DNA from 4 places in the Paenibacillus sp. F4 genome. Region 4 is predicted to be linked to each of the others. Evidence: riboswitches for the same ligand, from Rfam matches in the RefSeq annotation. Region 4 holds a riboswitch; each other region holds the start of a gene.
What was found. Region 4 has a riboswitch for cobalamin ahead of C1T21_RS06030 (ABC transporter substrate-binding protein). Riboswitches for the same ligand answer to the same signal wherever they lie in the genome.
Positions count from the first base shown of each region.

Region 1: another riboswitch for cobalamin. It lies ahead of C1T21_RS03125 (ABC transporter substrate-binding protein); the one in region 4 lies ahead of C1T21_RS06030 (ABC transporter substrate-binding protein).
Region 2: another riboswitch for cobalamin. It lies ahead of metE (5-methyltetrahydropteroyltriglutamate--homocysteine S-methyltransferase); the one in region 4 lies ahead of C1T21_RS06030 (ABC transporter substrate-binding protein).
Region 3: another riboswitch for cobalamin. It lies ahead of cobJ (precorrin-3B C(17)-methyltransferase); the one in region 4 lies ahead of C1T21_RS06030 (ABC transporter substrate-binding protein).

Region 1 is NZ_POVS01000006.1:128,043-131,169, reverse strand. Features, by position in the region: gene nikB (nickel ABC transporter permease) at 1-332, opposite strand, end outside; gene C1T21_RS03125 (ABC transporter substrate-binding protein) at 348-1,928, opposite strand; cobalamin riboswitch at 2,146-2,349, opposite strand.
Region 2 is NZ_POVS01000006.1:342,967-346,093, reverse strand. Features, by position in the region: gene C1T21_RS04085 (anaerobic ribonucleoside triphosphate reductase) at 1-194, shown strand, start outside; gene nrdG (anaerobic ribonucleoside-triphosphate reductase activating protein) at 191-688, shown strand; cobalamin riboswitch at 872-1,067, shown strand; gene metE (5-methyltetrahydropteroyltriglutamate--homocysteine S-methyltransferase) at 1,228-3,127, shown strand, end outside.
Region 3 is NZ_POVS01000006.1:373,061-376,187, forward strand. Features, by position in the region: gene C1T21_RS04210 (uroporphyrinogen-III synthase) at 1-41, shown strand, start outside; gene C1T21_RS04215 (LOG family protein) at 247-801, shown strand; cobalamin riboswitch at 859-1,044, shown strand; gene cobJ (precorrin-3B C(17)-methyltransferase) at 1,359-3,127, shown strand, end outside.
Region 4 is NZ_POVS01000008.1:46,094-49,220, reverse strand. Features, by position in the region: gene C1T21_RS06035 (FecCD family ABC transporter permease) at 1-463, opposite strand, end outside; gene C1T21_RS06030 (ABC transporter substrate-binding protein) at 460-1,467, opposite strand; cobalamin riboswitch at 1,676-1,869, opposite strand; gene C1T21_RS06025 (histidine phosphatase family protein) at 1,992-2,750, opposite strand; gene cbiB (adenosylcobinamide-phosphate synthase CbiB) at 2,789-3,127, opposite strand, start outside.

The DNA.
Region 1 (3,127 bases), on a different contig from region 4:
ACGGCAAAGCCCGCAGCAGCTAGCTCCACAGTAGCAGGCAGTCTGTTCCACAGTTCGGCTAGCACAGATTCCTTGGATACATACGAGGTGCCCCAATGCCCTGTGAACACATCCCGCAGCCAGTTCACATATTGAATATGAAGCGGTTCGTTTAAGCCCAGTTCCTGCCGTAGCGTCGTCAACGCTTCCTCAGAGGCAGGGACATTATGCGCGGTGAGCAAAATGGTAGCAGGGTCACCAGGAGCCAGCCGCATCAGTACAAAAGTCAGCGTGGATACAACGAATACAATGATGAGCAGCTGCGCCACACGTTCCAGTATAAAACGAATCATAGGATACGCAGCTCGTTATTCCGCAATATCGGATTGCGCTGTAATGTAGTAATACTCGATCGGATGCGGTGTAAAACCCTCCACCCCTTTTTTCACGCCAAACACATTATCAGGATGCACAATGAACGACTGTGGCAAATCCGTATTGATGATATCCAGCGCTTGTAGTGTCACGGCATTACGCTGCGCTGTATCCTTCGCCAGCTTCAAGCTGTTAAGAATACTCTCCAACGGTTTGGAACTATAACGGCTTACATTGGCTTCGCTTTTCGAAGAATAAAACATGTCCATAAAATATTGTGGCTCTCCTGTATGAGCAGTAAGCATACTGTACATAGCAAAATCCCAATCGTTTTTGGTCAACGCCTCGTCGATATTTTCCACCTTGCGAATCTTGACCTGGATTCCCTCTTTCAGCAATTGGCTTTGGATGACCTCAGCCATAACAGAGAGCTCCGGACGCTGAGGGAAAGTCAGCAGCGTAACCTCGAACGGCTTGCCATGCTTAGTCCATGTCCCTTGGGCGTCCTTCTGCCAGCCATCCTTCGTCAACAGTTGCTCTGCCGTTCCGTCCAGCGCTTTACGCTCAACTTTACCGAAGGGAAGAATACTCGGGAACGGGCAGCTTGCCTCCGTACCGAAGCCCCTCATGACGGCGCTCACAATCGATGTGCGCGGAATCAGGCTGTCCACCACCTTACGGTTCGCCGCATCCTTGAATACTGGCGATTCCATATTGTACACGATCATATGGGTGCGCAAGGAGGGAGCCGACAGCACTTGTAGCTTGTCGTTCTTTTTCAGTACCTCTGCGTTATCAACCGGAATATCCGTCGCTACGTCCACCTCGCCGGATTGCAGCGCCATCAGGCGCGAATTCCCGTCCGTAATGAACTTCATTGTCGCCTCAGCCAATCGTGCCTTCTCGCCCCAATATCCGTCATAACGCTCTACGACCAAGGATTGGTCCTTGCTGAACGCTTTAATTTTAAAGGCGCCTGTCATCGCTGGGTAGCTCTGCTCATCCTTCATCGATGCCACATTCAGTACAATCGTCGATGGATCAGCTAGATTGGACACCAGCGCCGCGTTCGGCTGGTTTGTCGTGATTTTCAAAGCCAGCGGGCCGCTTACATCAATGGACTTCACATTCAGTAAATCCTTCGCCAGATGGCTTTTCTCGATAGATCGTAGCAAAGATGCTTTTACACTTGCTGCATCCATACTCTTTCCATCATGAAAAGTGACTTTATCCTGCAAGCTGAACGTCCAAACTGTAGGACTGTCCTGCTTCCACTCCTTTGCCAGCCAAGCCACAGGCTCCAGCTTTTCATTCAAACGTACCAGTGTCTCACCTGCACCGGATCGCATCACATCCCAGCTATTATCTCCATGCGGGTCAACGCCTGACGGTTTCCATGTATACGCCATTACCAGCTTTTTATCTGTCGCTGTTTGTTGTGCTGACGCGTTTTCACCTTTGCCGGAGCTATCCGACGTCTTATTGCTGGCACATCCCGAAAGAGCCATAACTGCCAGCAACAGCATCATCCCTGTATATATCAACCATGAACGCCTGCTACGATTGCTAATCATTCGATGAATCCCCCTCTATCTTGTAAAATCATATAAACCTAACGCAAAGCGCGAAAAAAGCATTCCGGACCACTTGATCAGCAGTCAGAAATGCTTTCATTATAAAATGTCAAAACACACCTCGAAGCCAACTCCAAAAACATAGAAGGGATCAGATCGGTTTCAGACATTCCGTATGCAGCACGCCTAACCACCTCCCCAGCATCCCGTGGGTCTGACAGTGATGTCAAAACAGGCAGGTCTCCTGACTCCAAGCGTATCTTTCAGGCCTTCCCGGTTCTTCACAGTTCCAGTGGCTGTTCTGAAAGCTCCAGCAGTATCCTGCTGATGCCTGTATACAGTGGCGGGCCCGTGTCGGAATCAACCGAACTTCCCTTTTAAGTGAACACGCTCAACAACTATCCACATGGTCTCAACAAAACCCCGTACATAGAGTCGTCCGGCTCACACCTGTTTTCTTCCTTTATTTCTTTCCATTACGATCTTATTTTGTTGTCACAGGCTTGTCAATAAATGCTGCACAATAATTTAAATTTGAACAATATGGCAAGAATGAAGGTAATGGCTATTCGTTGCGTGCACGAAATGAACGTGCTAAAATTAGGTATAAAGATAACCTTTGTGTCCGTATACTAAAAAGAGTCTTCGCCGCGCCAACGGCAAAGACTCTTAGGACTTGAAAGGCTGTGGATCACCACGGCGCGCTAAATACTTAGCTAAACCCACCGTTAGGCGCCTAACCTAATTACGCGGTGGGTTTTCGCTTGTTCCGAAATTTTCGACGTAGCCAGCGATAAAGTTTACGAATACTAAACACCAGGCTTAGTAACGTAACCATCCAACGCAATACATCGTAGCACGACACAAGTGTGACCATCGGCTTCACCCCCTATCGGGAAGCTGCACCGTGGTCCGAAAACATCCACCACTATTCAAAATCCATAATTTAGATTATACCATGCCCCTTCCTACCACTCTAGCAAATTCTTCTAGTAGATTATCAAGCTCCTAATATTCATTTGGGGAACTCCTTCAGCTTCTTACTCCTGCTGGACTATCAATTCCGCTGTTATAAGGCTGTCATTAAATATCGTATATATATCAGACTAATGGACTCTTGCTAATACAAATACAGATAAATATATTCATATATACCATTAAAAGGTTGACATGGTGTGTAAGCTCCTTTATGCTATCTA
Region 2 (3,127 bases), on a different contig from region 4:
ACCCGGTGGATCGTTGTACGGAATGTGGTTATGAAGGGATTATCGGGACAAGCTGCCCCCAATGTGGCACAGATGAGGAGCATACACACTTTCAGCGCTTACGTCGGGTAACCGGATATCTGACAGGAGATTATACCGTTCGCTTTAATGCTGCAAAACAGGCAGAAGTTCGAGACCGGGTGAAACATAAGTGAATTTGTGTGGCTACATTCCGGAATCTCTGAACGAAGGATACGGCCTGCGCACTGTCGTGTTCATTAGCGGTTGCCGTCATGCCTGTCCCGGATGCTTTAATCCAGCGTCGTGGAGCTTCCGTGCAGGTGAGCCATTTACACCCCAACGACAACAGGAAGTCATTCGTGACATCATGGATAATCCGTTGTTGGACGGACTGACTCTCTGCGGGGGAGATCCGTTTTTCTCAGCAGCAGAATGCTCGCAATTTGTGCGTGACTTCCGCGAGGCCTGTCCCGACCGAACCGTGTGGGCTTATACTGGCTTTGTCTATGAAGATTTACTCACAGATCAGGAGCGACAGGAGCTAGCGCTTTTGTGCGATGTGATTGTGGATGGTCGTTTTGTAGAACAGCAAAAGGACCTGACCCTTCCCTTCCGGGGCAGTCGCAACCAGCGTCTGGTAGATGTAAAAGCCAGTATTCAGGCAGGCTATACCGTTCTATTGACATAAGGCGATGCTTACCCAGCAAGCAAGAGGCTATATCTAATCTAAGACAAGTCCCCATCATGGGTAAGGCTTGTCTTTTTTTCATATAGCTAACAGATTCCATTGGGGTTTCTATTGCGCATCCTGTAAGTTTCACTTATGATGGTGAACAAGTATACGAGTGCATAATTATTCGTCATACCTTAACCGCATAGCTTGGAGATAGGTGTCTGTTCTATTCAGATCAGGCTTAAAAGGGAAGCCGGTGCAAATCCGGCACGGTCCCGCCACTGTAAACGGGGAACTTTCAGCTGTTCATACATCCACTGGTCCACAGACCGGGAAGGGATGCTGAGAGTCATGATCCGTAAGTCAGGAGACCTGCCTATTTTAACAACATCGCAAGTACCTACGGAAGATAGGGAGGTGTTAAGAGCAGTCGCCGTATTTTTGATTTTTTAATCACGGAGGCATTCTTTCCCCTACTTATTTTTAACTTTGGGGGGAAGAATGCCTTTTTTGGTACGTAAAATAAAACAGCTACCCGCTAGGAGGAAAAGTACATGTCCGTTATTGAATGGCCTGAATTGTCCGGCTTGATTAGCAGTAATCTGGGATATCCGCGTATCGGCGAAAACCGGGAATGGAAGAAAGCGCTGGAACGCTTCTGGAACGGCAGCATTAACGAAAGCGAACTGCAGACGGAGATGAAAAGATTACGGTTGGAGCATCTGAGCAAGCAGCGCGACAAGGGGATTGAACGCATTCCTGTCGGAGACTTCTCCTATTACGATCACATGCTGGATACATCTGTAATGTTCGGTCTGGTACCCGAACGGTTCAACCATCGTCCCGCAGGTCCGGTTCCTCTGTCTGTGTATTTCGGGATCGCTCGTGGACAGAAGGGAGCAACAGCCAGTGAAATGACCAAATGGATGAATACCAATTATCACTACATCGTTCCTGAATTGGCAAACGCAGTCCCGGTGTTCACTGAAAATAAACCTTTACAGGCTTATCGTGAAGCAAAACAAGAACTAGGCATTGATGGGAAACCGGTCCTCATCGGCCCCTATTCATTCGTTACCCTATCCAAAGGCTATGATCGTAAGGAGCTTGCCTCTATTATAAGAACCTTCCTGCCTTTATACACCCGTGTCCTGTCTGAACTAGCAGCAGAAGGTGTCCAGTGGGTCCAAATCGATGAACCTGTCCTGACCACCTCATTCCCAGCAGAGGATCTGGACATTATTCAGGAAGTCTATGAAGTTTTGAACCAAGCTGCGCCCTCCTTAAATATAATGCTGCAAACCTACTTTGGCAGCCTGGACCATTATGAGCGTCTGTCCGCACTTCCTGTACAAGGGCTGGGTCTTGATTTTGTGTATGATGATGGCGAAAATCTTCAGCATATATTGCAGCATGGCTTCCCTAAAGAGAAAACGCTGGGCGCTGGGGTCATTGACGGGCGCAATATATGGCGCAGCGACCTGAACGCTGTGGCTGCTCTGCTGGGGCAGTTAGCAGAACAAACCACTGCCGCACAGCTTATCGTACAGCCATCATGCAGTCTGCTGCATGTGCCAGTCAGTCTGGAGGCAGAGCAAAAGCTGGACAAGGAGCTGGTGCAAGCGCTGGCCTTTGCCGATGAAAAGCTGGAGGAAATCGCCGTCCTGACGGCTGCACTTGGCAAACACGATCCTTCCGCACTCGCCAAGCTTGAGCAAAGTGCGGATGCGGTAGCCCGTTTCAACAGTTCAGCGGCACGCGTACAGACAGCTGCCGATCTGGCCGACCTGTTGGCAAAAGAGCCTCTGTCACGCAGCGTTCCTTTCGCCGAGCGTCGTGAGATTCAGCAAAATAAGCTGAAGTTGCCTCCACTGCCTACGACGACCATTGGTAGCTTCCCGCAAACCGCCGAGATCCGCAAGGCCCGCCTGCACTATCGCAAAGGAGAATGGTCAGCCGAGCAATACCGGACGTTCATCCAACAGCAAATCAAGGAATGGATTGATATTCAGGAGGACATTGGCATTGACGTGCTTGTACATGGGGAATTTGAGCGGACCGATATGGTTGAATTTTTTGGCGAGAAGCTGAACGGCTTTGCTTTTACGCAAAACGGATGGGTGCAGTCCTACGGCTCCCGCTGTGTCAAACCGCCGATTATATACGGAGACGTTTCCTTCGATCAGCCCATGACCGTGGAAGAAACGGCATTCGCTCAATCGTTAACCTCCAAGCCTGTTAAGGGAATGCTTACAGGCCCTGTGACCATTTTGAACTGGTCTTTTGAACGTAATGATATTCCACGCAGTCAAGTTGCTTTTCAGTTGGCTCTGGCATTAAGGGCAGAGGTAGAGGCACTGGAACAAGCCGGCATAGGCATGATTCAAGTCGATGAGCCTGCAATTCGTGAAGGGCTTCCGCTGAAAAAAGAACAACAGCAAGCCTATCTGGATT
Region 3 (3,127 bases), on a different contig from region 4:
CGGTGCATGGCTGTGGTCTGAAGATCGTGAATGGTCATTGAAATGAGATAGAAATTATAAATATAGTATGCTAAAAATGAACTTATATTTTTGGATAAAGCGTAAAATAAAGATAAGGGCCTGCGAGGTCTTTATCTTTTTTTATTGGACATGCATCGAGAAAGATTTTTGTTATAGCGAAAATATTTAGCTAATATAATGAATAAGTTTCGATGCATGATACTTAGGACAGGAGCTGAGACGTTAATGAATTCTATTTGTGTATTTGCCGGGTCCAGACCTGGACATTCATCGGTATATGTTGAAGCGGCAGGCAAGCTGGGAGAAGCCATGGCTCGCCATCATATCCGTCTGATCTATGGTGGCTCTAGCAGGGGGCTGATGGGAGAGGTGGCGGATGGAATACTGGCGGGTGACGGTCAGGCCACTGGTATTATGCCTACCCTGTTATTTGATGCAGAGATCATTCATCGAGGAGTTACCGAATTTATTGAGGTAGCAAGCATGCATGAACGTAAAGCGGCAATGAGCGAGATGGCCGATGCGTTTATTGCCCTTCCGGGTGGTTTGGGAACCTTCGAGGAGCTATTCGAAGTATTGTGCTGGGCGCAAATCGGCATTCATCGCAAGCCCATTGGGCTGCTGAATGTGAATGGATATTTTGACCCATTAGTAGAAATGGTGCGTCATAGCGTGCAAGAAGGGTTTACTGGGTCTGAGCATCCAGCGCTACTAAGCATCTCTGCCGACCCGGACGAATTGCTACATATGTTAAAAAATAAAGCAGAGAACTTGAAATAAAGCGTTTTTCGTGCTTGCACAACTGATTGAGGCAAGGTTATGATAAGACCCATAATCAAATAGCGGACAGACAAGGTGCCTTTGCGGTTGAGCAAAGGGTAACAGGGAATCGGGTGCAAATCCCGAGCGGTCCCGCCACTGTAAGGAAGAGGATTTTTTTAAATGGTCACTCGTGAAAAACGGGGAAGACGAAAGAATCTGTTGATGCCAAGCCAGGAGACCTACCTTGATCTGTATGCACCGTTAACCTTCGCGGAGAGGATGGGTGTACGAAATCAGGAAATCAGGCACACGTTGCTTTTTCCATGTTGGTTAGAGGTTTGCGTGGATATGAACGTGCAGCAGCGTTTGAAGCGTAAACAGACAGGTGGAAAACAACGGCAGGCTGGAGGAAGACAAATAGTGTCTTCTTACGCTGTTTGTTCGTCTGATGAGAGATACGTACATAGAAACCCCATCCGGGCAGGATGGGGTTTTTTGAGTTACAGAATGGATGTCCATAAATCATTGAAATAGATAGGATAGCTACCCTGAAAAGGGTGAATAGGAGGAGCACGATGAGCCCATTAGGAAAATTGCTGGTGATTGGATTTGGACCAGGAGATATGGAACATATCACAAAACGGGCGCTGGATGCGCTGGCCGAAAGTGAGGTCATTATCGGCTACAATACCTACGTTGATTTGATCCGTCCGTTGTTGAACGGACAAGAGATTGTACGCACAGGGATGACAGAGGAAGTGAGTCGTGCGCAGGAGGCGGTTCGCCAAGCAGAGATGGGCAAGAAGGTAGCTGTCATTTCCAGTGGAGATGCAGGAGTCTATGGTATGGCAGGGCTGGTGTACGAAGTGCTGATGCAGAAAGGTTGGCGACGCGAGGACGGGGTTGAGGTAGAAGTCGTACCGGGGATCTCAGCTATTCAGTCCTGTGCTTCACTGTTGGGGGCGCCAGTTATGCATGATGCTTGCACGATCAGTCTGAGTGATCATCTGACTCCATGGGAAACGATTGTGAAGCGTGTAGAAGCAGCGGCTTCGGCCGATTTTGTGATTGCATTATACAACCCGCGCAGTGGTCGGCGTACCCGCCAGATTGTGGAGACGCAGTCCATTTTGCTGCGTTACCGCGATCCGCAAACTCCAGTAGGGTTGGTGAAAAGTGCTTATCGTGAACGTCAGCAAGTTATTGTAACGACGCTGGAAGATATGCTGAACCATGACATCGGGATGCTGACGACTGTAATCATAGGCAATTCCTCGACGACGGTGTATGACGGCTTGATCGTGACTCCGCGCGGATATCAGCGCAAATACACGCTGGATGCGACCGAGCAAGCGCTCAAGCCACATCAGCGTCTCCGCACGGAAGCGGAGCCGTGGTCGCTGGGCGCGCAAGAGGATAGACCGCAGGCAGGTGCAGCCCCGACTACGCTCGCTGGTCCCTCCGCGAGCGGCGCTGCGGTTGCGACGCAGGCACGCCCGCAAGCGATAGCTGCCGTGCAGGCAACGACCGCTGTGCAAACCGGCGCAGCCCCGGCATCTCTGGCGGCAGAGGCACTAAGCCGTCTCGCTGTCGGCGGCAAGCTGCCTGACGCAGCCAACGCTCGCTGGAGCGAGCATGCGCCTACCGTCGAGAGCACCGCCGGAACGTCAGCGGTGGCCGGAGCGGGGGCCGCGTCCGGAATGACGACAGGCGGCTTTGGCAAGCCTGCGCTATTTGAGGTGGGTGTTTCCCCGGGTGTGGGAAACAAGAAGTTCACCGCTCGCCAGATGGCGCTGCTCGCCGAGGTAGCGGGTGATGACGGCGAGCTGGAATACACGCCAGATCATCAGATCGTGCTGCGCGTACCGTGTGCAGACCCCGAGGAACTGGTCGGACGGCTGCGGGATGAACGATTCATTGTCATGCCGATTGGCGATGTGTTTAAGGTGAAGGCGTGCGACTTCTGCAATATGGAGAAGGATGACGCTGTGCCTGTGGCTGAGCATCTACAGGTTGTACTTGGCGGATTACAGGCACCCAAGGAAACGAGCATTGCTTTGAACGGATGCGGCATGGCCTGCTATGGAGCGGTGCTGGAGGATATCGGAATCGTCTATCGCAAGGGAGGATACGACCTCTTCCTTGGTGGCAAAAAATTCGGTCGCAATGCTCATGCCGCTCAGCCCGTAGCGGAAGGGATTCCGGGTGATCAAATTACTGACATCGTGGAGAACGTCATCGCTGAATATAAGGAAAAAGGGCATCCGAATGAGCGTTTTCATAAATTTTTTAAACGTGTAGGTGTCGTTGCGGGTTTCCGGCATGAAGATGCACCAGCAACGGT
Region 4 (3,127 bases):
TTTTTCCACCTTCCCGTGCCAACGTCAGCACCATCCACAGCGTCAGCATTCCGGTCGTAAATGCCACTAGCGGCAGCGTCCATATGCCAACAAATGAAAATTGAAGGCCCCAATAAATCAGTACTGCCGCTCCTACCGAAGCCCCCGAGGATACCCCCAGTGTATACGGATCAGCCAAAGGATTACGCAGCACACCCTGAAATCCGGCTCCCGCCAGCGCCAGCGCTGCTCCTACCAACATTCCCAGTAACACTCGTGGCAATCTGACCTTCAAAATAATCTGCTCTGAGGATGTATTCCAATCCGGTGTAAACGTATCGCCTAACCACGGAAGGTGGTTAACCAGAATGCCTGTGATCTGGCTGACCGGAAGCTTGGCCGAGCCGATGCCAAGACAGAGCAGCAGCGTCAGCAACAGCAGGACAAGACCTGTCCCTCCAAAGCCGATCAGTTTACGGTTCATTTGAAAATTTCAGGATACACGCCCTTGGCCACTTCCTTGAGACCTTCCGTTACGCGTGGACCCGGACGACTGATCAAATTATCATCCACGGCAAACACCCGGTTGTGGCGAACAGCCGATATTTGATCCCATCCACTGCGAGCTTTAATGATTTCGCCGAGCGTTTGACCAGTTTTGTCGTCCTTGACACTTTTGCTGTACAAAATCACGTCAGGGTTCGCAGCAATAATATTTTCCTCACTAATTTGGTACCACCCCTTCTGCGTGGCACCTACATTTTCGCCGCCCGCCAACGTAATCAGCTCGTCCATAAACTCGCCTTTACCAACTGTCCAGCCTGGTGAAAACTCGACGTAAACCCGCAGCTTCTGCCCTTTACCGATATTTTTAATTCCTTCTTTCACTTCCGCTACATCTGCTCTCATCTTGTCAGTCACCGCTCTCGCTTCTTTCTGATGATCGGTGATTTTCCCATACAATTCGATGTTAGCTATGACATCTTCAACTGTCTTCGGTTCCGTTTTAAAAATCATAATTCCCATGTCGCGCAGCTTGGTCGTAGCCTGTTCACTAAGTGATATCCCTGCAAAAACGACTTCTGGGTTAGCAGCAATGATTGCCTCTTCGTTCGGTTTCATAATACCGCCCACTTTAGGCTTTTTCGTAGCTGCTTCCGGGTAATCAGAGTAGTCGGAGACGCCGACTATTTCCTTATCCAGCCCGATGGCGAACAGCGCCTCGGTTTCTGCCGGGGAGACGGAAACGATTTTATCCGGCGCTTTTTTGAATGTAAATTCCTGTCCTGTTGCATCCTTAACTGTGAGTGGGTAAACTGTTTTGCCCGGAGGCTCTTGTGCGGTTACGGTCTTTCCTGGCTGCTGTGCAGAAGTCTGATTCTCTTTATTTTCAGCATTTTTTCCATTAGCGCCACATGCACTCAGCACAACTGCCAAAATCAGAACCAATAGACCTGTTGTCCAAACCTTTATTTTTTTTCCTGCCATGATTTGCACCCCTTCATAAAAAAATCGTTAAGAGCGTTACTTGAGCATCATCAGATATCTTCTAAATCCAGCCTTCTTTTCCTATCAAAAAAACCCCGCATCCTCATATCAGGACACAGGGGTCACGTTAGCGCAGATCATGCGCAGGCGGCAGCTTCTTTCCGCACGGACAGTCACTGCGAACACGTCATCCTTTCCTCGAAGGATTATGGTGACAGGCGGACGGGCAGGTATCCTGACTTATGGTAAGATGCATGTCCTGAAATTCCTTCATATGCTTAGTAGCACATAAAGCAGGACTAACGGGCATGTTTCCATTTACAGTGGCGGGACCGCGCCGGACTTACACCGACTTCCCTTTTAACAGCGCAGGCAAGGGAAACCATAGTTTCATCACACTGCGCCGACCTCGTCTGCTGGATATTTGATGTAGTGGTAGTCAAGCCGTTCTTTTACTTGATGATTATAGGTTAAAATGAGGCGGCTTACAACCCAAACAGCCTCTTTATCCGCTGGTGTCTAACCTAATGAGGGAGCATTTCGGCTATGTAATTGTGCGGTCCTGCCAGCCTCAATTGAATCCTAAATGCTTCTCCCGGCTTCGGATTCAGACTCCAAAAATCATGGCCCGGTATCAGCATACAAGCTAACTGACGAATTACGCCACCATGCGTAACGACCAAAACAGAGGGTGGCCCAGCAGTCAAATCCATGGGTTGAACTTCCATAGCAACACGCCATTCATACAGAGAGTCAAGAAATTTCCGTAGACGATTCACAAAATCTGCCCAAGACTCTCCTCCAGGAGGGGTTATCCGTTGCGGCTCATCAATCCAAGCGCGATACAACGACACATCCTTGAGCATGTCATACGTTTTTCCATCCCACTCGCCAAAATGAAGCTCTCGCAGACGTGGTTCCATCATAGGAGACATAGTGGATAGGAAACCTCCAGACGTCAATTCTGATTCCGGCACAATGATCTGCAAGGTCTGGCGACATCGCATTAAATCGCTGCAATAGATCCGAGCAAAGGACTGCCCTTGCAATTTTTCTTGCAAAGGCTTTAATTCCTGCTCTGCTCCCGGTAGCAAACCTAAGTCGGAGTGTCCCAGATATCGACGTTCCTTGTTCCATAAGGTTGTGCCGTGACGAACTAACACGAGTTCCATGTCCCAATGCAGATCTTCTTTAGCATCATACGGCACCTTATCCTCCTGTGAGTTCGGACTTTGTGCGTATTCTACTGTCCTTTTTGCTGCTATATCTTGTTTCAAGATCATGTCACTTCCTGCTCGATCATTATTCAGTGTGTCACTCCTCACCGCACCCATCCCAAGGCAAAACAACCTGCGGCTCCTAACAAACACAATCCTACAAACATACTGGACACGGCGAACATCAGCTGGATCGTATGCCGTATATCTTTCGACTCTAGCGGTCGTATCCAATCGCCCATGTATGCACGAAAGGAGCGCACGCCATGATACACATTATAGCCTCCAAGACGAATCCCCAGTGCACCAGCAACAGCCGATTCCGGGAAGCCACTGTTCGGGCTTGGGTGCAGACGAGCGTCTCGCTTGACTGTGCGCCAGCTTCTTGCAGCATCTCGCTTGTACATCCACGCCGCTACCACAAGCATTGCCGCTGTCAGGCG